Regions from separate parts of the Clostridium sp. AM42-4 genome, predicted to be linked through region 1. Evidence: riboswitches for the same ligand, from Rfam matches in the RefSeq annotation. Region 1 holds a riboswitch; each other region holds the start of a gene.

Region 1 (8,232 bases):
CGGCAGCTCCATTTTTAGCAGTACGCCTTGCGGCATACGTCTCATTCGTTTTAATTCCAGTTATCCTTCAAAAACTCTACAATATCTGCAGCCTTTGGCGGACAACCGGTGAGGCTCTTTTCACAGCACTTGGTGCAGCGGCCGACACCGATCTTGGCGCATCCTTCCGGCATATTCTGGTAGCCCTGGCCGATGGCAACAGACGGAAGACCGCGGCGCAGGTAACCAGCATCGTTTAAACGGTCCAGCGCATAGATCAGGGAACCGTAGCAGGCACTGCAGGCATCCTTCGGTTCGGTGTAGGCTGCCAGCTTCTGGACGCGGTGGGTCATGCGGAATTTGACTCCGGCCTGATCTGGCTGGTTTAAGTAGATCATGTTCGCATGTGCGGTATCGCTGCTTCCGACACCAAGCTTTTCAGCAAGCGGAATGTACGGAACGTCCTGAATGGAATAGCCCATGCTGTCACAGACAAAGGAATCGCAGAGTACCGGGTCTTTAAAGCCAAGAACGCGGTTCATGACAACCGGGTTGCCGCCCTCCTCAAAGTCCAAATCTCCGCAGATGTTGTCCACCAAGATAAAGTCGTTACGTGCAATGGTATTTAAGTGTGCGATCGGTTTATGTAATCCCATGGTGTGGAAGTGACGTTTTTCCTGGTTCGGGATTACTCCCTTGTTGTTCTTTAAGGCACAGGTTACCGTAGTCTGGCAATGTCCCTTTAAGACTGGCATATTGATCATGTAATCGACAGCAGCCGCTTTGTCACAAAGCTTGATCTTCATGCCTGCTGCATCGTATTCTTTCCAGGTATCGCGCTGGAGGTCGACGAACGGAACATGGTAACGGTCGCAGACCATGTCATAGCCTGCTGCGCGGAACGCTTCCCCGGTACGGTCTCCAACCCAGGAGCCTTCCATGATGGTGATGTTCTCAAAACCATGCTCCTGCAGATATTCAATGACACCGGCAAGAAGCTCACTGTGGGTAGTTGCACCGCTGGAAGGAGCTTTTGCAGTAACCAGATTCGGTTTTAAAGCAATCTTTTTCTTCTTATCGCCGATATCCTCTGCGACGTTAGCAGCTTCCATGACTTTTTTCGCCATCTGTTTGTAATTGGTTCCGTGTATTAGGATAATGTCGTTCTTTTCCATTAGAATTTCCTCACTTTGTATTGGACTTTTTCTCAATTATTATACAGCGTTTCTTTATTTTTGCAAATGGAAAGTCGAAAGAATGCCTGCATGCTTTATCTGCCGGGCATGCAGGCGTGAACAGTAACAACAAATTTGGGACAATGCGTGAACAGCAACGTAATACTTGACAAAATGGCGTGGTGAGGGGTATAGTATAACTCGTAAAGAGAATAGAACATAAGTACCGGGGAGTCTGCGGAAGCAGACTGAGAGCTGGCTATAGACCGCCAGGACCCGTATACCTGATTTGGATCATGCCAACGTAGGAAGTGACTGTGACTGGATAAAAACAGAAAGTGGTATTGCGTCCCTGCGTAGTTCCGCTTTTTTCTTTTGCCTAAATATCTCTAGCTGCCAAAGCTGCATGAATATGCTGCTGAAGATGCTACAGGTCATTCTCTTTGCGGCGGTGCATTGGGGGCACCACCTTGAGCCGCCTAAAAAATATGGATGCATGAGAGGAGTTTCATCATGAAAATGAAAACAGCATTAACGATCGCTGGAAGTGATTCCAGCGGAGGCGCCGGAATCCAGGCTGACTTAAAGACCATGACTGCAAATGGCGTTTATGCCATGAGTGCAATTACTGCGCTGACAGCCCAGAACACGACCGGAGTCCAGGGAATTTTTGAAGTAACCCCAGAGTTTTTGAAACAGCAGATCGACAGTGTCTTTACAGACATCCGCCCGGACGCGGTGAAGATCGGCATGGTTTCCTCTGCAGGCCTCATTCAGGCGATTGCAGAAAAAATGAAAGAATATAAAGCAGAAAATATTGTAGTAGACCCGGTGATGGTGGCAACCAGCGGCGCAAAGCTCATCAGCGACGATGCCATCGGAACCTTAAAGGAGTGTCTGTTCCCGCTTGCAACGGTTCTGACACCAAATATTCCGGAAGCGAAAGTGCTTTCCGATATGGATATCACCACGGCAGAGGAAATGATCGATGCAGCGAAAAAAATCAGTGAGACGTATCACTGCGCCGTTCTTTTAAAGGGCGGTCATCAGTTGAATGACGCGAATGACCTGTTATACCGGGACGGCGGATACCGCTGGTTTAACGGAAAACGGATCGATAACCCGAATACCCACGGTACCGGCTGCACCTTATCCAGTGCCATTGCTTCCAATCTGGCAAAAGGCTATGATCTGGATACTGCAGTAGAGCAGGCAAAGGCATACATCTCCGGTGCACTTGCTGCTATGCTGGATCTGGGCGCAGGCTCCGGACCGATGAATCATGCATTCGAATTCTGCGGCAAGGGCTTTGCAAAGGAGGAAGCATGAGCATGACACCGACCGAGAAACTTTTAGATTCCGTAAAAGACATCTGGACAGGCTACCACAACCATCCGTTTGTAACCGGGATCGGCGATGGCAGCCTGGACCAGAAGAAATTCCGCTATTATATGATACAGGATTATCTGTATCTGATCGATTATACAAGAGTCTTTGCCATTGGCGCGGCCAAGGCAAGGGACTTAAACGTAATGAAACTGTTCGCAGCCTATACGCATAACATTTTAGATGGGGAGATGGACATTCACCGCACTTACATGAAACGCCTTGGCATTACACAGGAAGAGGCAGAAACCACCCCGGTATCCCTTGATAACTGTTCTTACACCTCTTATATGTTAAGGGCAGCTTATGAAGGGGGAGAAGCAGAGGTTATGGCAGCCATCCTTTCCTGCGCGTTAAGCTATGAAGCGATTGCAAAAGAGCTTGTGCAGCATAACCCGGACGCGAAGGATCATCCGTTTTACGGAGAATGGGTATCCGGTTATGCGAGCGATTCCTACCATGAGGAAAATGAAATCCTGATTGGTCTGATGGACCGCCTTGCTGCAGAGTGTACTCCTGCACAGATGGACCATCTGACCGATATTTTCAAAGCTTGCTCCCGCTATGAAATGGCATTCTGGGATATGGCATGGGAAATGAGGGATTAACATGCTGGAATTTGACCATGTGTGTTTCCAGTACGATACCGATGCGTATCCGATCATGGACCAGCTGTCTTTTCAGGTACAGGACGGCGAATTTGTCTGTGTGATCGGTGCTTCCGGCTGTGGAAAAAGTACGATTTTCCGATTGGTTAACAAGCTTCTTTCCCCAGATCAGGGAACGATCCGCATCAACGGAAATCCGATCGAAACACAAAAAAACTATTGCGGCTATATGCCGCAGCATGACCTTTTATTTCCGTGGAGAACGGTAAGAGAAAATATCATGCTTCCGCTCGAGATCCAGGGCGGGATTTCAAAAAAAGAAATGGAAAAACAGGCAGATGAAGCATTGGCCTCGGTCGGTCTTTCAGACTGGGGGCAGAAAAGCCCGAGAGAGCTTTCCGGCGGCATGCGCCAGCGGGCAGCTTTTGCACGGACCGTTCTGACCGGCTCGGATCTGCTGCTTCTCGATGAACCATTTTCGGCACTCGACTATCTGACACGCCTTTCCATGCGGGAGTGGCTGTTAAAACAGTGGGAACAAGATAAGAAAACGGTATTATTTATCACCCACGATGTAGAAGAGGCGCTCTTTTTATCTGGCAGGATTCTGGTAGTTGAGGAAACACCGATGACCCACCTGCGCTCCATCGAAGTTCCGGCCGCCTATCCGCGGACCCGGGACGAACTGTCGCGTCCGGAAATCCTTACATTAAAAGAAGAACTGATCAAGATGTTAAGGAGGAACCAGGCGTGAAAAAGAAAATGAGAAACAATTCCAGCCTTCCGGCCCTAATCTTAATGTTTCTTCTGCTGTTTTTCTGGCAGGCAGCAGCAATGGGCGTAAATGCGGCCTATATTCTCCCTTCCCCAATCCAGATCCTGGTACGGCTCTGGGAGCTTCGGGAGCTGCTTTTTACGGCACATTTGCCGGCAACCATGTCTGTGGTAGCGATTGGCCTTGGCATCTCTATTGTGCTTGGCTTAGGACTTGCTGTTTTAATGGATGCAAATGACACTGCAAGAAGGGCACTGTATCCGCTCATCATTGCATCACAGACCATTCCTACTACAGCCCTGGCTCCGCTTTTTGTGCTGTGGTTTGGCTATTCCATCTGGGGAAAGGTGCTGGTTACAGTACTCATTACCTTTTTCCCGATCACCATCACGGTGTTTGACGGTTTTCAGTCCGTAAAGACAGAGATGGAAGAATTACTGTTTACCTTCGGGGCTTCACCGTCCCAGATTTTCTGGAAACTGAAGGTACCGGCAGTTTTGCCGTATTTCTTTTCCGCGATCAAGATGGCAGTACCACTTTCCATTATCGGAGCAGCAATCGGAGAATGGCTGGGTGCCCAGAATGGACTTGGCTATTTCAGCCGCCGTATGATGACGCAGTTAGATGGTGCCGGAGTATTTGCACCGATTCTGTTATTGTCGGTAGTGGCGATGCTCTTTGTGTGGCTTGTCACACTTCTGGAAAAGCGGATGATCCGCTGGAGAAATGATTTATAGAGAATAAGCATTACTGTGAAGACATGCATGCAAGAACAGTAATGACAAATGAACAACGATTGATGACACGAAAGATTGATAATACGTAAAAGTGAGGACTTTAACATTATGAAAAAAAGAATACTGATCGCAGCATTTACCGCAGCAGCTATGACTATCGCAGCTCTTTCTGGCTGCTCAAACAGCGCAAAACCGGCAGAGACCTCTGTACAGGCTGAAACAGCAGACAAAGCAGACGCAAACGATACAGAGACCAAAGATGCAGAAAGTAAAGAGCAGGCTTCTGATGCTGCGAAGGATGAGAAAAAAGATCTCCGTGAAGTGAATGTGGTTCTGGACTGGTATCCGAATGCCATCCATACCTTCCTTTATACCGCGATTGAGCGTGGCTATTACGAGGAAGAAGGACTGGATGTCCAGATCCGTTTCCCGGCTAACGCAAACGATGCGCTTTCCATGGTAGCAGCAGGAAAAGCCGAGATCGGCATGTACTACCAGCAGGATTTGATCCAGGCAGTGGCAAACCAGAAGGCATCGATCCGTTCCATCGGAGCCATTGTACAGTCTCCGCTGAACATCATCCTTTCCCTGAAGGATAAAAATATCACCAGCCCGAAAGATATGGTTGGAAAGACCATTGGTTACGGCGGCACCGTATTAAGTGAATCTTTAGTAAAATGCATGATGGAGTATGTGGGTGCGGATGCTTCCGACGTCAATCTGGTCGACGTTGGTTTTGACCTGATGAGCTCCATGACGACCGGCAATGTCGATGCCACGATCGGCTGTCTGGTGAACCACGAGGTTCCGCAGATGGAAGAAGAAGGCTTCGAATTAAACTATTTCCCGGTAAGCGGATATGGAATCCCGAATTACTATGAGGAAGTCTTCCTGACTAACAATAAGCTGCTGGAAGAGGAGCCAGAAGTGGTAGAAGGATTCCTCCGTGCATCCAAGAAGGGCTTTGACGATTTCAAGGCTGACCCGGATGGCTGTCTTGCAATCTTAATGAACAACCAGAACGAAGCAAACTTCCCGCTGACCCAGAGCGTAGAGGAGCAGTCCTGCAAGACGCTGCTTCCGCTTATGGAGACAGACTCCGCTGAGTTTTTAAGCCAGACTGAAGAATGCTGGCAGGAGAACATCGACTGGATGTTAGAAAACGGACTGATCGACAAAGCAGTAGATGTCTCCGATGTCATGACCAATATCGAGTATTAGGAAAAATGTCCCTCCCTTGTCCTTTTCTGGAAATTAAGCTATAATGTATAAAATGTTTGATATGCAAAGGAAAACCAGACTGCGTCTGGTGGGAAAAGGAGAAGATGTTTCAAATGAGAACAACAGGAATTGTAACAGACAGCCATAGCGGCATTTCGCAGGGGGAAGCACAGAAGCTTGGGATTTTTGTATTGCCAATGCCTTTTTATATGAATGAAACCTGTTATTATGAGGGTGTGAATATTACCAGGGCGGAATTTCTGGAACGGCTGGGAAGACTGGAGAACATCAGCACCTCCCAGCCTTCCCCGGAAGCTGTGATGGAGCTCTGGGATAAGGCTCTGGAAACCTATCAGGATATCCTTTATATCCCGATCAGCAGTGGTTTAAGCGGCTCCTGCCAGACTGCCATGATGCTGGCCAGGGAAGAAAAATACGAGGGAAAGGTTTATGTGGTCGATAATGGAAGCGTGGCTACCCCGCTTCACCAGAGCATTCTGGATGCACTGGAGCTTCTGGAGACCGGCTGCAGTGCGGCAGAGGTAAAAACGCGCATGGAAGCGGTGAAGACCAGAGCCGGGATCTATATTGCAGTGGATGACCTGAAATACTTAAAGCATGGTGGTCGTATCTCTGCGGGTGTAGCCCTGGTTGGAGGTCTTTTGAATGTAAAACCGGTCCTTCATTTCGATATTGGTATTCTGGAGCTTTACAAAAACTGCCGAGGATTAAAACGGGCAAAGCAGATGATGATCGAGGAAGTCAAAAAAGTGATCGAACAATCTTACCAGAGGGAATATGAAGAAGGCCGGCTACATATCGTGGCAGCGACAAGCTCTGGAAAGGAAGAAACAGATGCCTGGGTGAATGAAATCGAGGCTGCATTTCCGGGACACAAGATCCTCTGTGATGATCTGTCGTTTGGGGTAACCTGCCATATCGGACCTGGCGGACTTGGAATCGGCTATTCCTGCAAACCGTGAGAAAATGCTTTCCAGTAGTTCCCAGTAGATTTTCCATTCTCTGTATGTTAACATATTTTTGTAACATTTATGAAACATTTGTGTAACAAAAGGAGAATGACAACTATGAAAAAACACATCGTATCAACCGCAGCAGCTATGGCAGTGACCGCCCTGATGGCATTTCAGCCGATGACCGCATTTGCGGCAGTTAGCAACTGCCCGGGCAACAGCGGATGTTATAGTTCCGGATGCTATAGTAATAGCTGTGCTGCTTCCGTATGCCAGAGCCTTGGCTGTAAGACAGATGGCTGCAGACAAAGCAAAGCTTCATGCAGAACAAACCTGCCGGTGAAAGGCTGCAGCAGTCCAAAGCTGGTTTCCTGCAAGATTACTAACCTGGGATGCCAGAGATAACAGAAAACAAAAGAAACATAATCTGACGGATAACTACATAAGATTATACCTGCAGGCGCACCATGCTGGTGCGTCTGTTTTGCATTTGAATGAGATTACGTGATGCGGTATGTATGCTGTAAAGATTTTTGTTAAATCGTTGTTGGTTTTAAGTAAAATGTGACAAGACACTAACAAGTAAAATGTGAAATATAAATTAAAATTGAAAAAAATATTCAAAATCTATTGCAAAATATACAAAACGTGGTATAGTTAATGCAGAGTTAATGTTAATTAATTAACGAGATGAAACAGAAACCAAAATCAAAAAGGTGTCGCGACAAGACGCGGCAGAATGGAGGATTTGTTATGGCTAGATTCACATTACCAAGAGACTTATACCACGGAAAAGGTGCTTTAGAGGCATTAAAGACATTTGAAGGCAAAAAAGCAATGATCTGTGTTGGCGGCGGTTCCATGAAACGCTTCGGTTTTCTGGATAAAGCAAAACAGTATCTGGAAGAAGCAGGAATGGAGGTTCAGCTTTTCGAAGGCATTGAGCCAGATCCGTCCGTAGAGACCGTTATGAAGGGTGCAGCAGCTATGGAAGCATTCCAGCCAGACTGGATCGTAGCTATGGGCGGCGGTTCCCCGATCGATGCAGCAAAGGCTATGTGGATCAAATACGAGTATCCGGACATCACCTTTGAAGATATGTGTAAGGTATTCGGTATTCCGAAGCTGAGAAAGAAAGCTCATTTCTGTGCAATTTCCTCCACATCCGGAACTGCAACTGAGGTTACCGCATTCTCTATCATTACCGATTACCAGAAGGGTATCAAGTACCCGATCGCAGACTTCGAAATCACCCCGGATGTTGCGATCGTAGATCCAGATCTTGCAGAGACCATGCCGCAGAAGCTGGTTGCCCATACCGGTATGGATGCTATGACCCATGCAATCGAGGCTTATGTATCTACCGCAAACTGCGAC
Region 2 (8,232 bases), on a different contig from region 1:
AAGCCTACGGCTGGGAATTCATCAGCGAACGGCAGTATGAGCGCTATCTGGAATTGTTCCGTCAGGGCCGCAAGGCACTTGATGAACACAGCCCCACTGTTACAGAGCTGGCTCTCTCCATTCTGAACCGCATCTTTCAGGATATTGATAGAGACTGCCGCCAATGCGAGTTTGAAGCCCTGTCGCCGGAAGAACAGCTTGCCGAGTTGAAGCGTGCTGAAGAATCCAGGCAGGCATGGAAACAGTATATCGCCAGTCTGAAAGAAATGGTCGGCTCTATGACTGGAAAGACCAATGACCACACTGAGTCAAAAAATGTAGCAACTATACACAAGGAGGATGCAAAATGAAAATTCATGAAGATCGTTCTCATATGAATATTGATACCAGATGGTTTGAAAAAGGCTATGCCAAAGAAGACGTCCACTCCCTGCGCCTGCAGTCCCTATGCACCGAAGCAGAGGCAGCAGCCAACAAACAGTTTTATGACAGCCACACCCGCGAAGAATGGGAGCAGTATATCCGTCAGGCAAGTTTTGAGAGCAGCGCAGCAATGAAACCCGTCATGGAAGCCATCGCACAGGACTTTGTCTGCTACCAGTATGACGAAAATATCCCTGTGTCCTATGGCAGCGACCGATGGGATCTGTACTTCTGGTGTAATCCCTTTAACGGCGCCGCAGACGCATCCGAACGGGATTTCTCGTATTTCACGCTGACCTTTAACGAGCGTCAGACGCTGGAGAAACGAAGAAAAGTCTGTCAACAGGTGCTGGAGCTCCTATGCTCACGCTTTCAGGAGCATCCCCATCTCCATGTAGCCGTACAGTGTTCCATATGGTTTGACCATCCGAAGATCCACGATGCGGTGGAGCGCGCAAAGCCCCGTCTGCATGGCCTGCGCTGTATTCAGGACCAAAAAGAAGGAAAGCTGCTCCTGCAGGACGGTACCCTGCTCTTCAGGCCAAAATACGCAAAGAAATATACCCGCACGCTGAGCCAGAGCCAGATTTTGTCCCTTAGTTGGGAACTGGGCGTAGAGGACGGAGAGCCTGATACCGATGCTGCACCTGTTACCTTGCCTTACAAGAAATTTGGTGCCACGCACCCCATCCAGCTGCAGGTGACTTCCTACCTGAATGGAAACCTTGCCATACAAATGGTGACATGGGAAAGCGGTGACCCGGAACCCTGGGCGACTCTCACCGTCAACCTGCCCGGCCAACGGCAAAAAGACCATGCCTTTATCGACACCAATGCCGATTCGGAATTTCCCACCTGGCTCGTCCGACATGGTCTGGCTATCCCAACCGGTCGCACCATGCAGAGTGGGTTCTGCACCTATCCTGAATATCGTTTTCGTGCCAACCGGCTACAGGAGCTGGACCCGGAAGGGTATGCAGGCTACCTGAAAAACTTTGAAAGGCGGTGCAGTGCATGAAATATAAGGCAGTTTATGATGTACTGAATGAAAGGCGGCAGGCTACCCCCGGTTTCTGTTACCATGACCGCAGCGGCTGGCGTGCTTACCCCCAGACCTACATGACCATGCAGTACCCTTTATGGATTATTGCTGAAGATGCTGCCACGGGCAGGCGTCTGTGGATCACCCAGGAGGGCACCCGATTTAGCATTTCCATTCGAAGGATGGATGAACAGAGGCGTAACTATGGCCCTACCTATCGCATTACTTGTGAAAACAGGACAAAGCTGGCTCAGGTTCTGCGCTATCAGTTCGAGTCAAAGACTTTGGCTGTGTAGCTGACGATGACCAGAGAGGAACTGCATTCCTCTCCCTGCTCCGGTTTCCTTGTCCAGAACACACTAAGAAGCACCGGCAATCTGCATTTTTGCAGGCGTCCGGTGCTTCTTTGGAGGAAAACGCTTATGAATACTCTCGCATTTACGCTGGGCGAACACCGAGCCCAGCTTACTTTGAAAATCAGTACATATCCCAACGGCAATCTCGCCATCAAGCTTTATGAAAAGGATCATGGCATCCTGATTTTGTGGGAAACCCTTACCACCAACTTAACCGGAATCCGGCCCGACCACTGCGCTTTCATCAATATAAAAGCCGCAGACGGACTTTTTCCGGCCTGGCTGTCAGACAATCACCTTGCGGAACCCACTGGACAAATTCTTGAATCGGATGGCTGTCTTTACCCTGAATACCTGTTTTATGGCAAAGAACTGGATGCCCTGGATCATGAGGGGCACACCCTCTACATCCGGCATCAGAAAGGCGAACTGGGGTGCCACTTTGAGCGGCTGTATATTGCCCTGCGCAGACTGGCGCGGGAAATCAACGGGTTCAGCTACACCGATTACAGCGGCTGGCGGTGTCTGGATGGGAGTTCCTCCACCCTGCCCCTCTGGATTGAGGCATCTGATCCTTCTCATGGCCGCAAATTCATCTTCACACAGAAAGGTCCCGCACTCCAGACTATCATCCGCTATGCCGATGGTACGGAGAAGCAGTGCATCTATCGGCGCAAAGAGGACATGGCAGGCGATCTGATGACCATGTTCCAGGATGAGCTGCGTGTTTACCCTCCCTGGTCTGAAGACCGAAGGAAACGGTACGAATATTAAACACGATAAAATAGGAGGACATCATCATGAAGATCCGTATCTATCCCAAATCCCTGTTGGAAACCATGTGGCAGCAGGACAAACTGCTGTTTACCCCAGAGGCGGAGCAACCACCCCTGTGTCTTCGGTGTGGTCAGCCGCTGGATTGCAGGCTGGTCATCAACGCCCTGAGCCGCTATGCAGATGTCCATATCTGCGAGGCGTGCGGTATGGATGAAGCCCTGCGTGATGCCAACCGTTGCCCACTCCCTCTAACAGAATGGGCAGCTGTCAAAAACGGTTTGAGCCAGCAGCAGACCGACTTTGAAAATCCGTTGCTGACTACTTCCTGCACCTTTGAAGATCTGTTTCAGCAGGGCTCCCGTCCTGCCAGCGAGATAGCCTATTCCCGTTCTGATTATGACGGATGGAAATGGTGGACCACCTGGCATCAGTGCCAAAAGGATACGCCTGTTCTGGAAGTTGCCCGTGAAATTGATGCTTTCCAGAATGCGCTGTTCCAACTGCCGGAGTTTCTGAATTTGGATACCCTGACACGGTTCTGCCGAGGGTACGCCCAGCCCACCAGCGAGCCCACCGAATTCAATTTGTATTCGGAAACTGCCCACTTTTATATCTGGCTGCGGTTAGTCACCCGGCATCGAGATTATAATGCCTATGTGCATTACTATCTGAAAGGTTAAAAATTTACAACGCACCGGATACAGTATGCCTATCGGCTCTGTATTCGGTGCGTTTTTCTCTCTTTATATACCGCACCATAATCATATCCAAAATATTTATGAAAAATTAGATGCCACAAATTCTATTGAGGGATAAAACAAAGCTATTATTTTAGGATACATTAGCCCCTTACTGTAACCCAGTGATAAAAAACGTCGGCGAAAAGGTGTCAAATCCTCCACATCTGTCTCTCCTTTTTTGTCCGTTTTCCCGCATTTAGAACCTCGTTTTGAGGGGAACAGGATAACTTTATCTAGCCGACCATGCGGAAAAACCTTTGATTTCCGTGGACTTTTACCGTCCTAAATGCGTAGACTTGACTTTTGGGGACTTTCTAACTATAATGATATTCAAGCAGGGGGACTACCTTGTAGTTGAGAAGGTTAAAACCTGACCCTTTGAACCTGTTGGCTAATACCAACGCAGGGAGCTAAAGAATACAGATTCGTATTTTTTGGACATTCTCTGTTTTGGGAATGTCCTTTTTTAATTGAATAAGATATGATATGTGTTTGCGAGGGAACTGAACAAGTTGAAAAAGGTAAGACCTGACCTCTGGACCTGTCGGCTAATACCGGCGTAGGGAAGCAATTTCTTACGCTCGTATTGCGTCTGAAAGAGCTTCTAATTGTTTTAGAGGCTCTATTTTTTTATCTTAGGAGGATCAAACATGGCATTTATGAAAGACATCTTAACCCACAACATTCCCATTTGGGAAGAATGTGCAGCTACCCCATTTGTGCAGGAAGTGCAAACTGGAAAGCTACCTCTTGAAAAATTCAAAAGATATATGATTCAGGATAGTATCTATCTGAAAAACTATGCCCGTATATACGGCAAGGCAATTTTTCATGCTGATACATTAAGAGAAATTCAGCTTTACTATTCCATGCTGAATTTTGTAAATGATACGGAATCAGAAGTGCGCCTGGATTATCTAAAGCAATTTTGCATGACGGATAATGATATTGAACTGATCGCTCCTCTGCCTGAAAATCAAAATTACATTGATTTCATGTTTGAGATTGCGTCACATGGAAAGAATGAAGAAATTTTAATGGCGGTTCTTCCCTGTATGCTAAGTTACAGCTATATATTCCGAAAATTGGCGGCTGTTCCTACAAGCAGACAGTCAAGATATTGGGACTTTATCAAAGATTATGCGGATGAACAATATGCAGAAAGCTGCAAAGAATGGTCTGCTTTTGCAGAGCATAAATGTGCCGGGTTATCAGTAGCAAATAAAAAGTATCTGGCTGATATTTTTGAAAAAGCAAGTTTGTTAGAGCTTGCTTTTTGGAAGATGGCCTATCGGAACGAGAGAATGGAGGAAAATGCAAAATGAAAAAAGTATTGTCCATTGCCGGATCAGATTGCAGCGGAGGTGCAGGTATTCAGGCTGATTTGAAAACTTTTTCTGCTCACGGCGTATTTGGAATGAGTGTTATTGTTTCTGTTGTTGCAGAGAACACCAGCCGCGTTATCGACATCCAAGATATTACCCCGGATATGATTGCAAAACAGATTGATGCCGTGTTTGAAGATATTGAAGTGAACGCAGTAAAGATTGGTATGCTTTCTACGCCAGAATGTATGAAAGCAGTGGCAATGAAACTATTACAATATAAGCCACAAAATATTGTAATCGACCCGGTTATGTATGCCAAAAATGGCTGCCCATTGATGAATCCTGCGGCGGTTTCCACCTTGATAGACACTGTAATTCCACTGGCCGATGTGCTTACTCCAAATATTCCAGAGGCAGAGAAAATAGCGGATATGCAGATTTCCACAGTTTCAGATATGGAGGCTGCCGCAAGAAAAATATATGCCATGGGTTGTAAGGCGATTGTTGTCAAGGGCGGACATCATATAGGAAATGCCGTTGATGTCCTATTTGATGGAGAAAATTTCCACCACTTTGAAACAGCCCGCATTGATACGAAAAATACTCATGGGACAGGCTGTACCTTTTCTTCTGCAATCGCTTCCCAGCTTGCAAAGGGAAAAAGTATTCCGCTTGCTGTCGAAGCGGCAAAGGCTTATGTCACAACGGCAATCGAACACTCCCTTGCGATTGGAAAAGGCTGTGGCCCGACGCACCATTTCTACGAATTGTATCAGCATGGTTTATCTAAAGAATAGGCAGGTGCAAAATGAACTTTGATTATACACTTTATCTTGTTACTGATCGTCAACTAATGAGCTGCGATAGCCTGACAGAAGCGGTGGAACAGGCAATTTTAGGAGGCTGCACAATGATACAACTCCGAGAAAAAGAATTGCCTTCATTGGAATTTTATAATCAGGCGGTTGCCGTGAAACAGGTTACGGAGAGATACCATATTCCCCTTATCATAAACGACCGGATAGATATTGCAATGGCTGTGCAGGCTGCGGGAGTACATATTGGACAACATGATTTACCTGCGGCTACCGTCCGCAAAGTAATTGGGGAAAATATGCTGTTGGGGGTATCTGCTTCTTCCATTGCAGAAGCAATACAAGCACAGCAGGATGGTGCGGATTATTTGGGAGTTGGCGCAATGTTCCCTACTGGAACTAAAACCGACGCTGAATCTGTATCAATGGAGGAATTACAGAAAATCCGCACAGCCGTTTCTTTGCCGATAGTTGTTATTGGCGGTATCAATAAAGGAAATGCAGGGCGTTTCAAGCCCATGGGAATTGACGGACTGGCTGTTGTATCTGCCATCATAGCGCAGTCCGATATAAAAGCTGCTGCTGCGGAACTGAAAGATTTATTTTGCGGAAAGGAAAAGAAACATGGATTTTAATGCGGCAATCTTTGATTTAGATGGAACAATTCTGGATTCAATGGATGTATGGGAGCATATAGATATTCAGTTTTTGAAAAAGAGAAATCTTCCTGTCCCAGATAATTATGTAACTGAAATATGTGCAAGGAGTTTTGAGGAAGCCGCACAATATACCATTGATCTTTTTGGATTGCAGGAAACGGTAGAGGGAATTATTGAGGAATGGAATAATATGGCGGTCGAGGAATACAGGAACCATGTCGGTCTGCTGCCCTATGCCCTTGATTATCTTCTGCGCTTAAAAGAACATGGAATAAAACTTGCAGTTGCTACGGGGTTGCCGGAAAATCTCTATATTCCATGCTTAAAGAACAATTCTATTTTAGAATTATTTGACGCTCTATGTTCAACAGATGAGGTTCAGCGGGGAAAAGAATATTCGGATGTCTTTGAATTGGCCGCAAGAAAATTAGGGGTTGCACCTGAACACTGTATTGTGTTTGATGATGTGCTTCCAGCAATTAAAAGCGCAAAGGCAGCCCGTATGTTAGCAGGTGGGATTTATGATAAGTATTCCGCAGATCAGCGTACAGAAATAGAAAGGATTGCGGATATTTACTTACTTGATTTCCGGCAAGCACCGATCCCACACAAAGAGGTATGAAAATGGAAAAATGGGATTTATATAATGCAAAACGGGAAAAGTCTGGAATAGCAGTGTGCCGTGGAGAAATCATACCCAAAGGGCTGTATCATTTATCTGTGAGTGTATGGATTGTCAACCAGCAGGGGCAGTATCTTTTATCACAGCGGCATCCGAAAAAGCAATACCCTCTTTATTGGGAATGTACGGGTGGTTCTGTACTTTCCGGGGAAACCAGTTTGCAAGGAGCAATCCGAGAGGTAAAAGAAGAATTAGGAATACTGCTTACTCCCGGAAGTGAAAAATTGATTTATCAGACCAGACGGGAAAATGTGCAGGATTTTTACGATGTTTGGCTATTTCATAAGGATATAAAGATTGAAGAAATGCGTTTACAGGAAACAGAAGTTGTGGATGTTCAATGGGTAAATCCAGATAAGTTATTTAAGATGTTTCGCCTGAAACAACTGCACCCTCTGATTACCTATGTGGAACAACTAATAGGCTGAAAAATGCCAGATGTTAAGGTACCAAAGTCTCTGTTGTCTAACACGCTTTTATTGCACAAGAAATCAAATAGGATCCATGTTATTTAGTTCCATATGAAATCAAACAAATTGTGGAAATCACTTATATAAATTATCCTTGCATTTTATATTCTATATTTCCATGAAGTTTGGTTGTCTCAAAGTGTGTAAGGAGAAAGGATGTGAGCAAAATGGGTAAACTTCTGATTCTGTCCATTCCTGATCATGAAGAACATATAATCAACAAAATTATGGAGCTTATTGCGGATGAGCCAGAGTTTATCCACCTTGCACCATCTCCACCGCAGTCTGCACTTTCCTTCCCTGGTCTTGAAATTCGGCTAAAGGAACAAACCGTATATTGCAACGGTACCCTCATCGCTTTGACTTACCATGAATTTGCAGTCCTTACATATCTGGCTCGTCATCCTGGCTGGGTATTCTCAGCCAGCCAGATTTATGAGGCCGTATGGGATAAAGACGGTGAACACTGCGGTACTGCAGTTGCCAGCGTCATCGGTCAGATCCGTCGCAAGCTGACGCCAGACACGCCGAAGGGCGGTTATATCCGCACCGTACTGGGCAGTGGGTATAAATTTAACAGTTCTCCTTTTTAAGTCAGTAAGAAAGGCTCCGAGGCCGTAATGATCTCGGAGCCTTTCTCATTGACTTAAATCCTAAACAGGCTGATTGCCTTCAGTAAAATAATGCTCAATTCCTGGTATAAATCTTCATCAAGTACGCCATCAATAATGGCATACTTGAGTAGCAATGGCCGGTACATCTGTAAGATTGCCGTAATGGCATCCTCGTTGCCAGCCTTGGCGCTGAGAAGCAGACATTCAAAATTCATTTTTTGTCACCTCCTTCAATGCACTTTCTGATTTTCTGAATCGTCCTGTAGTAAAGTGCCGCTGCCCCTTTATAGGACAGCCCAAACTTTAGTCCCAGCGTCTCAAAATCT
Region 3 (8,232 bases), on a different contig from region 1:
ATATCACTCCTCTGATCTTTCTTTGTGGTTCTATGCTGTTATCTGTGCGTTTGCGCAAACAGTAACAATCATCTCTCGTGAACCAACAAACAAGAGTTTACTACAAAGCCAGGGAAAAAGCCATTGATTTTTTATTAAGTTTTCCGTAAAATGGTGAACATTTGGTGAACTTTGGCCGATGCCTTGCATTCCAAACTTTGTTCTCGGCATGTTGGTCATGGTATTCCAGATCTCGCTTCCAGGTTTTTTCAGCCTGACGATCAAAAATATAGCAGGTGCGAATACCTTTCTGGCTATGGCACTGGTAGGAACGATCCTGGCAGAGGTACGACTGCGGTCCTTGCGGCAAAGTACCAAAAGGATGAGATCTTTGCAACAAAATGCGTAGTGTTATCGACGCTGCTTTCTATGGTAACAGTTCCGCTCTGATGCCTGGTTCTGGCATAAACAACCCTGCCGGGCTGTCGCCGGACGAGGTTTTCAGCAACAATATGATAAAAAAATACGCCTTGTCACAGAAATGTGCTAAGGCGTATCTTTTTTTATGGTATTTTATGCCATCATACGGAAAAGTCCGATGACCTTGCCGAGGATTTCCACATGGTCAACGATGATCGGCTCCATGGTGTCATTCTCCGGCTGCAGGCGGTAATGCCCGTCTTCCTTGTAAAAACGTTTGACAGTAGCGGAATCGTCGACGAGTGCAACAACGATTTCCCCGTTTTCTGCAGTATTGGTCTGCTCAACGATGACCTGGTCCCCATTAAAAATACCTGCATTGACCATACTCTCGCCCTTGACCTTCAGCATGAAAGTATCCTTGTTTGGGAGCATTTCGGCCGGGATCGGGAAATAATCTTCAATATGTTCCTGTGCCAGGATCGGCTCACCGGCAGCAACTGTGCCGATCATAGGAACCTGCACCACCTCGCGGCGGTTTAATGCAAACTCGTCATCCAGGATCTCGATCGCGCGCGGCTTGGTCGGGTCCTTGCGGATATATCCGTTTGCCTCCAGGGATTCCAGGTGGGAATGGACGGAAGAGGTGGACTTTAAGTTGACTGCTTCACAAATTTCACGTACTGCAGGCGGATAGCCTTTTTTTAAGATGCATTCTTTGATATATGTTAAGATTTCCTGTTGTTTTGCGGTAATTTTACCCTGTGCCATAATGTTCCCTCCTTGCGGGTGTATTCTGAAAAATTCTTTCTAAGGATATAGTAGCACAGCTTAGCCAAAAAAGCAAACTTTTGTTCGGGAATTTTTGCGAAAACGTATTGACAAACGCATGTTCGGATTCTATAATAGCAACATAGCAAACGTACGTTCACAATTATTCCGGACAGGGGGAATCACTTATGAGAAGCAAAAGAACAATGAAGCGCAGTTTACGGAATCTTACGGTTATTTTACTTATGATCCTGGCATTTTGTTCCGGTTTTCTGGGACATACACTGTTAAATGCGCGGGCAGAAGAAAAGGCAATACCTGAGCTGAAGCGTTATTACACAAGTGTACAGATCCGCCAGGGAGACAGCCTCTGGGACCTTGCAGGCCAATACTGTCAGGGAAGTCCTTATACCAAGGCAGAATATGTAGAAGAATTAAAGCGCATGAATGGTCTGAAATCCGAACAGATCCATTCCGGTGAATACCTGACGGTCGTGTATTTTTCTGAATAGCTTGCATATGAATCCTGCTTTGGTTATAATAAAATCTGTTTTTTATCCAATATAACCAAGTGAGGAAATTCCCTATGTTACACGATCATATCGTTCCTATAACAGATCTTTCCAGTCCGGAGCTTGAGGTATACTCCAGCTTATCAGAAAACCAGCTATTCCATTATTATGAACCAGAGGCTGGTCTTTTTATTGCAGAAAGCCCGATCGTAATCGGCCGTGCTCTGGATGCCGGATACCAGCCAGTCTCCATCCTTGCCGAAGAGCGGGAATTAAAGGGAGCAGCTGCAGAAATACTGGCCAGATGTGGAGAGGTCCCAGTCTATGTAGCTCCCATGGAGCTTTTAAAACAGATCACAGGTTTCTCTTTGACACGCGGTCTGCTTTGTGCCATGCGCCGCAAACAACTGCCATCTATTGAGCAGATCTGTGCGAAGGCCAGACGGATCGTTGTTCTCGAAAATGTAGTAAACCCGACCAATGTGGGAGCTATATTCCGTTCGGCGGCAGCGCTGAATATGGATGCAGTTTTGCTTACTTCTGGCTGCAGCGATCCTTTGTACAGAAGATCCGTGAGGGTCAGCATGGGAACGGTGTTCCAGATCCCGTGGACGGTACTTAAGCACGACAGTGCCTGGCCGCACCCGGCTATGGAGCTTTTGCGGGATCTGGGCTTTAAAACAGCTGCCATGGCTCTTACAGACCGCTCAGTCCGCATTGATGATCCTTGTGTCCAGGCAGAGGAGAAGCTTGCAATCGTTCTTGGAACCGAGGGCGATGGCCTCGCAAAAGAAACCATTGCCGACTGCGATCACACCATCCGGATTCCAATGTCCCATGGCGTAGATTCCCTGAATGTAGCTGCTGCCAGTGCAGTGGCATTCTGGCAGCTTGGAAACCATCATACAGAAGGCGGGGAAGCTTAGCATGAATATCAAAAGACAGTTTATCCGCTATGTTTCCCAGAATATGTTAGGCATGCTCGGTATGTCCCTTTACATTCTGGCCGACACATTCTTTATTGCTAAGGCTGTCGGTGCGAATGGTATCACGGCATTGAATCTGGTATTACCCCTTTACAATCTGATCTTTGCGGTAGGCGCAATGATCGGAGTCGGCTCTGCAATCCGTTTTACGGTTGAGCGTAATAAAGGAATGAAAGAAGCGGAAGGCTATTTCTTTCATGCACTGTCATGGGCAGCAGTGATCAGTGTCCTGTTTGTTTTGGCAGGAGCCTTTTTCCCGGGACAGATCATCCACCTTCTTGGAGGCAATGCACAGATTGTATCGACCGGAATCATGTATACCCGCATATTTCTGATGTTTGCCCCGTTTTTTATGTGGAATCATATTATCAGTGCATTTGTTCGCAATGATGGAGATCCATCCATCGCAATGTATGCAACACTTGCAAGCAATCTGTTTAATATCGTATTTGACTATGTGCTGATGTTTCCTTTGGGAATGTCTATGCCGGGAGCGGCACTTGCAACCGCATTATCACCGGTTATCAGTATTCTTATCTGCTTCAGACATTTCCGTAGCAGCAGAAATACGATCTGCTTCAAGCCGGTACGTTTGTCTGTCCGGAAGCTGCTTTTTTCCTGTCAGGTTGGTATCTCTGCCTTTGTAGGGGAAATATCCTCCGGTGTCATCACAATGGCATTTAATACCATCATTCTCCGGCTTTCGGGTAATATCGGGGTTGCAGCGTATGGAGTCGTTGCAAATTTCTCGCTTGTGGCAGTTGCATTATTCAATGGAATCGCGCAGGGCTCCCAGCCGCTGCTCAGCCGTTTCTATGGACTTGGCGATAAAGAAAGCCTGAGAACCGTGATCCGTCTTGCAATTAAAACAGCTTTATGTGTCGCCTGCTTGCTTATTGTGACCGTACAGCTCTGGTCAGAACCGATGGCTGGAATTTTTAACCAGGAACAAAGTGCAGAGCTGGCAGCTCTTGCAAGACAGGGATTAAAGATTTATTTTACCGGTTTTTTGTTTGCCGGAGTTAATATTGTCGGAACCAATATCCTAAGTGCCGTAGAGTCAGCACGCTGGGCGTTTGCAGCTTCTGTATCCCGTGGGTTTGTTGCAATCCTTGCGTTTGCTTTCCTCCTTTCTGCTGTATTTGGCATGAATGGGGTATGGATGGCATTTCCATGTGCAGAATTAACAACCATGTTTTTGACGCTGAACGGTATCCGGAAGCTATAAACTATAACTGTACTATACGGGATTTTCAGTTCAGAAAATACCTACCTGTGAACAGTAACACAATGGTGACACAACGGTAACATAACGACAATACAGTTGACAGGGTCAAGTCTCTGTGTTATGCTTACTTACGTTAAAAGAGAAAAAGCGCGGGAGTCTGTGAGACAGGCTGAGAGGAAGATCGATCTTCGACCGTACCTGATTTGGGTAATGCCAACGGAGGGAAGCAAGGAATAGAAGTGTGCGTCTTCGGGCAATTTCCTGAAGGCGCATTTTTTTGTTTCATAGGAAAGTGCGTCCTATGAAATATAATGATTATAGAAACTAGTATCCGGATGCACTGCAAAAGCTCCAGATGCAGGGGAGACGTCTCTGTCAGCTGGAAATCCTGAAAGTGTGTTTGTGCAACGCATGAACAGGAACAGAATCATATTTTGCAGGAAAAGTAGACTGGAGGGGGAGCGCCCTGCAGTCTGGCAGAAGGAGTTTATATAGCGATGGGAATCCGTGTTTTCGGAGTGAGAGGAAGTAAGTAAACTTCGACCGAACAAGAATTAGTATACTGTCTTATTCACATTTCGCATAATGATGCAGAACGTGAGTCATACCGTACACTACCTGCCGCTATCTGACCTGTTTCTTTGGAATCTGGCTCTGGCGGCAGGATTCTGGAAAAAACAGGAGGACAAACAAATGGAAAAACAAAGAATGAAAACGTTTCGCATGGTATTTTTAGCTATGATGGTAGCAATCGGAGTCGTAATTTCACCGATCTTACGGATTGAGGGAATGTGCCCGACTGCGCATCTGATCAATATTACCTGTTCTGTATTTATGGGACCGTGGTATTCCCTTCTCTGCGCCTGTATGATCGGTGTGATCCGTATGATGTTTATGGGCATTCCGCCGTTAGCACTGACGGGTGCGGTATTTGGAGCGTTTTTATCTGGTGTATTTTACCGTGCATCGAAGGGAAAAATCATCTGTGCAGTATTTGGTGAAATTTTTGGTACCGGAATCATTGGATCCCTGGTATCTTATCCGGTCATGGCGTTTATTATGGGACGCGATGGTCTGAACGCCTTCTATTATACCCCGATGTTTATTTCCGCAACGATCATGGGAGGCATCGCAGCTTATGTATTCCTGAAGGCATTGAGCCAGACCGGAATGCTGGCAAAATTTCAAGAGAGTCTGGGAGCAAAGGTTTATGACAGAAACGGAAGAAAGAAAACTGAAACAGTCCATGCAGCTGCAGGGCATGCTGGAGATTCGAAGGTATATTAAAGAAACGGCACCTCTGATCCATTGCATTACCAATCCGATTTCTATCCATGACTGTGCCAATATCATACTGGCGGCAGGGGGAAGACCGATCATGGCAGAGCATCCGGCAGAAGTAAGAGAGATCACGGCGGTTTCTTCTGCGCTGATGCTGAATCTTGGAAATATCACGGATGCACGGATGGAATCCATGAAAGCTTCGCTTACAGAAGCAAACCAGCGCCATATTCCAGTACTGTTAGATCTAGTCGGGGTTACCTGCAGCAGCCTTCGCCGTGATTACGCGAAGCAATTGCTGGAAAACGGAGTATTTTCTGTGATCAAGGGGAATATTTCTGAGATTCTGGCTGTTGCAGAGCTTCCTTTTCACGGGACCGGAATAGATGCAGGAGTCCAGGATGCACTTTCCGATGCAAACGAGGACTGGTATTGCCGTACAGCGAGGACACTTGCGTTTCACCTTGGCTGTACAGTTATGGCAACCGGAAAGCAGGACCTGATCGCAGATAGCCAGGATGTATTTCTTGTTTCAAATGGAAATGCCAGCTTATCTGGGATCACGGGTACCGGCTGTATGGTAGGCGCACTTACAGCGGCTTATCTTCCAGGAAATAGCAGAAAATCCGTGGTCCGGGAAAATCGTGAGAGCAAAGACATCAAAATGGCTGGCTCTCAGGACAATGGTTCTTCCAGAAATACAGGAAATCCTGCCGGGACTGGAACAACAGCAGCACTTCTTGCAGCAGCTACCATGGGAATTGCTGGGGAACATGCTTCCGGGATTTCCCGCGGGCCAGGAAGCTTTCAGGTAAACCTGCTCGATGAAATTTATGCTCTGGGGGAAGATCAGCTTCTGTCAGAAGCAAGAATACGACAGCATGCGTTTTGATTTTCACAGGAAACTGTAGAATGCAGTTCTTGGAAAAATCATTAAAAAGAAAACAGAGAAAACAGAAAAGAGGCAAACCTTATGACAAAAAATCTGGATCTGAGTCTGTATCTTGTGACAGACAGTACCTATCATACAGAGGAATCTCTCTTATATACGGTGGAAGAGGCCTGCAAGGGCGGCGTAACACTGGTGCAGCTTCGAGAAAAAAATACAGGAGGGCGTGACTATCTGGAAAAGGCCTGCAAGATCAAGAAAATCACCGATCGATATCAGGTTCCGCTGATCATCGATGACCGTGCCGATGTGGCTATGGCATGTGGTGCAGCAGGTGTCCATGTAGGAGCCTCTGACCTGCCTGTCGCTGAGGTACGTCGCTTACTTGGACCGGATAAAATTGTTGGTGCAACCGCAAAAACAGTAGAAGCAGCAAAGAAAGCTTATGAGGATGGCGCAGATTACCTTGGTGTCGGGGCAATCTACCCGACCACAACCAAGGTAACGACCGTGCTGACTGCAGTTTCGACCTTGTCGGATATCTGTAAGGCAGTTCCGATTCCGGTAGTAGCGATCGGCGGGCTGAATTTGGAGAACATGGGAATTCTGGCCGGAAGCGGGGCAGACGGAATTGCGGTTGTATCCGCGATCATGAAAGCAAAAGACCCGCAAAAAGCAGTTGCGGATCTTTTACAGGCAGTAAAGCAGCTGTAGCGATGTTCCTATTTCTGGTTTGGGAGTAAGGATACCGCTACTTTACTTATGAGTAACTTAACAGTTTAACGCCGTTTCCCGGTATAGTCCTGCTTCCGGCGTTCCTGAACCACATGATTCAGGATTCCGCCACCGACGATCATAGCGGCGGCTGTAAGTAAAACACGTTTGGCACCTTCCTGCGGGAGGGTGCTTTTTGATTTTATGGAATCTGGATAAAGCTGTAGCTGATACGGAATCTCATATGGCGTGCCCATAGCCAGTGTGTCAGCAATGACATCCAGTTCTCTGGTGAGATCTGGAACTGGAATTGTAAAATGTGAATTCGTCCCCTTTTTGCTGTCGTTTAAGATTTTCTGTTCATTTACGATCATATAATCGTAGTTTGGGCTGCTCCAGGTGATGGAGAGGTAAGCAGTTCCATCTGCCACCGTGAGTAGTGTCGGGCTCTGAACGGATGCTTTTCCGCTTCCTCCTGTCATGCTCAGCTCAATGGCATATTCTCCGTCTGCAAGCTCTGCTTTGGGTGAAAGTGATGTCTGAGCCGCTGTGGCATAAGGGGTGCCAGACAAAAATGCAATAGAAAACAGAGGGATGAGAACTGCTTTCCGGAACATTTGGTGTATCGGTATCGATTTCATAAGAAACGGCTCCTTTTTATATTACAGGTTTTTCTTTTTATACAGAAACCATGATGCTGCACAGGAAAAGCATACCAGATACAGAAGCAAAATGCCGATGCCCTGATAAGAAAACGGTTCATGGTTGGCAATGCAGCGCAGTGCAGCACTGGTCTGCGACAATGGCAGATATTCGATCACCTGGCGGATCCCGTCAGGCATATTCTGTGCCGAGAAAAAGGTATTGCAAAGGTATGCCATCGGCATAATGACATAGTTGGAAAAGCGCGGGACATCCGCGTGGTTTTTGGCGTAGAAAGAAACCACAACTCCAATGGTGGAAAACACCGCCCCATTTAAAAACATAAACAGGAACGACCAGCCATTAAAGCATAATCCCGTTCCGATCGGAAGGACCAGAAGAATGATGACCATTCCCGCATAAAGACCACGCAGGCTTCCGCCGATGATCTGTCCTGCAATGAATTGCCATAGCGGGGTAGGCGAGATCATGACCTGGTCAAACGCCTTCTCATACAGGCGCTGGACGTTTAAATTCTGTGCGATCGCATTGAAGCTTCCGTTCATTGTGGTCAGTGCAACAACGCCGGGGATCAGGAAGTTCAGATAGGACTGGCCATGCGACATCGTCTGGATGCCTAAGCCGAACACCAGAATATAAAGAAGAGGTGCGATCATGGCGGCTAATGTGATCTTATAGAAATCGCGGCGGAATTCTACCCATTTTTCCCATAGTACGGTTATAATTCCCATTATGATCTGCGTTCCAGCTGCTGCCCGATCTTTTCCAGAAAAACATCTTCCAGCGTTG

Evidence for each region. Region 1 has a riboswitch for thiamine pyrophosphate ahead of thiD (bifunctional hydroxymethylpyrimidine kinase/phosphomethylpyrimidine kinase). Riboswitches for the same ligand answer to the same signal wherever they lie in the genome.
Region 2: it holds a riboswitch for thiamine pyrophosphate, as region 1 does, so the genes downstream of both, DW922_RS09695 (TenA family protein) here and thiD (bifunctional hydroxymethylpyrimidine kinase/phosphomethylpyrimidine kinase) in region 1, are expected to answer to the same signal.
Region 3: it holds a riboswitch for thiamine pyrophosphate, as region 1 does, so the genes downstream of both, thiW (energy coupling factor transporter S component ThiW) here and thiD (bifunctional hydroxymethylpyrimidine kinase/phosphomethylpyrimidine kinase) in region 1, are expected to answer to the same signal.

Annotation. Positions count from the first base shown of each region.
Region 1 covers NZ_QUIK01000023.1:44,130-52,361, reverse strand. The annotation lists gene DW922_RS15050 (DUF362 domain-containing protein) at 51-1,154, opposite strand; TPP riboswitch at 1,372-1,482, shown strand; gene thiD (bifunctional hydroxymethylpyrimidine kinase/phosphomethylpyrimidine kinase) at 1,674-2,483, shown strand; gene tenA (thiaminase II) at 2,480-3,148, shown strand; gene DW922_RS15035 (ABC transporter ATP-binding protein) at 3,150-3,902, shown strand; gene DW922_RS15030 (ABC transporter permease) at 3,911-4,660, shown strand; gene DW922_RS15025 (ABC transporter substrate-binding protein) at 4,769-5,881, shown strand; gene DW922_RS15020 (DegV family protein) at 5,995-6,864, shown strand; gene DW922_RS15015 (hypothetical protein) at 6,970-7,260, shown strand; gene DW922_RS15010 (iron-containing alcohol dehydrogenase) at 7,609-8,232, shown strand, end outside.
Region 2 covers NZ_QUIK01000010.1:80,256-88,487, forward strand. The annotation lists gene DW922_RS09665 (adenylosuccinate lyase) at 1-350, shown strand, start outside; gene DW922_RS09670 (DUF4313 domain-containing protein) at 347-1,441, shown strand; gene DW922_RS09675 (hypothetical protein) at 1,438-1,761, shown strand; gene DW922_RS09680 (DUF4313 domain-containing protein) at 1,888-2,595, shown strand; gene DW922_RS09690 (hypothetical protein) at 2,622-3,278, shown strand; TPP riboswitch at 3,665-3,764, shown strand; TPP riboswitch at 3,825-3,922, shown strand; gene DW922_RS09695 (TenA family protein) at 3,989-4,663, shown strand; gene thiD (bifunctional hydroxymethylpyrimidine kinase/phosphomethylpyrimidine kinase) at 4,660-5,463, shown strand; gene thiE (thiamine phosphate synthase) at 5,475-6,116, shown strand; gene DW922_RS09710 (HAD family phosphatase) at 6,106-6,762, shown strand; gene DW922_RS09715 (NUDIX domain-containing protein) at 6,765-7,250, shown strand; gene DW922_RS09720 (response regulator transcription factor) at 7,460-7,885, shown strand; gene DW922_RS09725 (helix-turn-helix domain-containing protein) at 7,939-8,121, opposite strand; gene DW922_RS09730 (sigma-70 family RNA polymerase sigma factor) at 8,118-8,232, opposite strand, start outside.
Region 3 covers NZ_QUIK01000008.1:44,198-52,429, reverse strand. The annotation lists gene lexA (transcriptional repressor LexA) at 553-1,170, opposite strand; gene DW922_RS07965 (LysM peptidoglycan-binding domain-containing protein) at 1,359-1,682, shown strand; gene DW922_RS07960 (RNA methyltransferase) at 1,757-2,608, shown strand; gene DW922_RS07955 (MATE family efflux transporter) at 2,610-3,896, shown strand; TPP riboswitch at 4,036-4,139, shown strand; gene thiW (energy coupling factor transporter S component ThiW) at 4,590-5,183, shown strand; gene DW922_RS07945 (hydroxyethylthiazole kinase) at 5,107-6,069, shown strand; gene thiE (thiamine phosphate synthase) at 6,151-6,780, shown strand; gene DW922_RS07935 (hypothetical protein) at 6,846-7,421, opposite strand; gene DW922_RS07930 (ABC transporter permease) at 7,443-8,174, opposite strand; gene DW922_RS07925 (ABC transporter ATP-binding protein) at 8,174-8,232, opposite strand, start outside.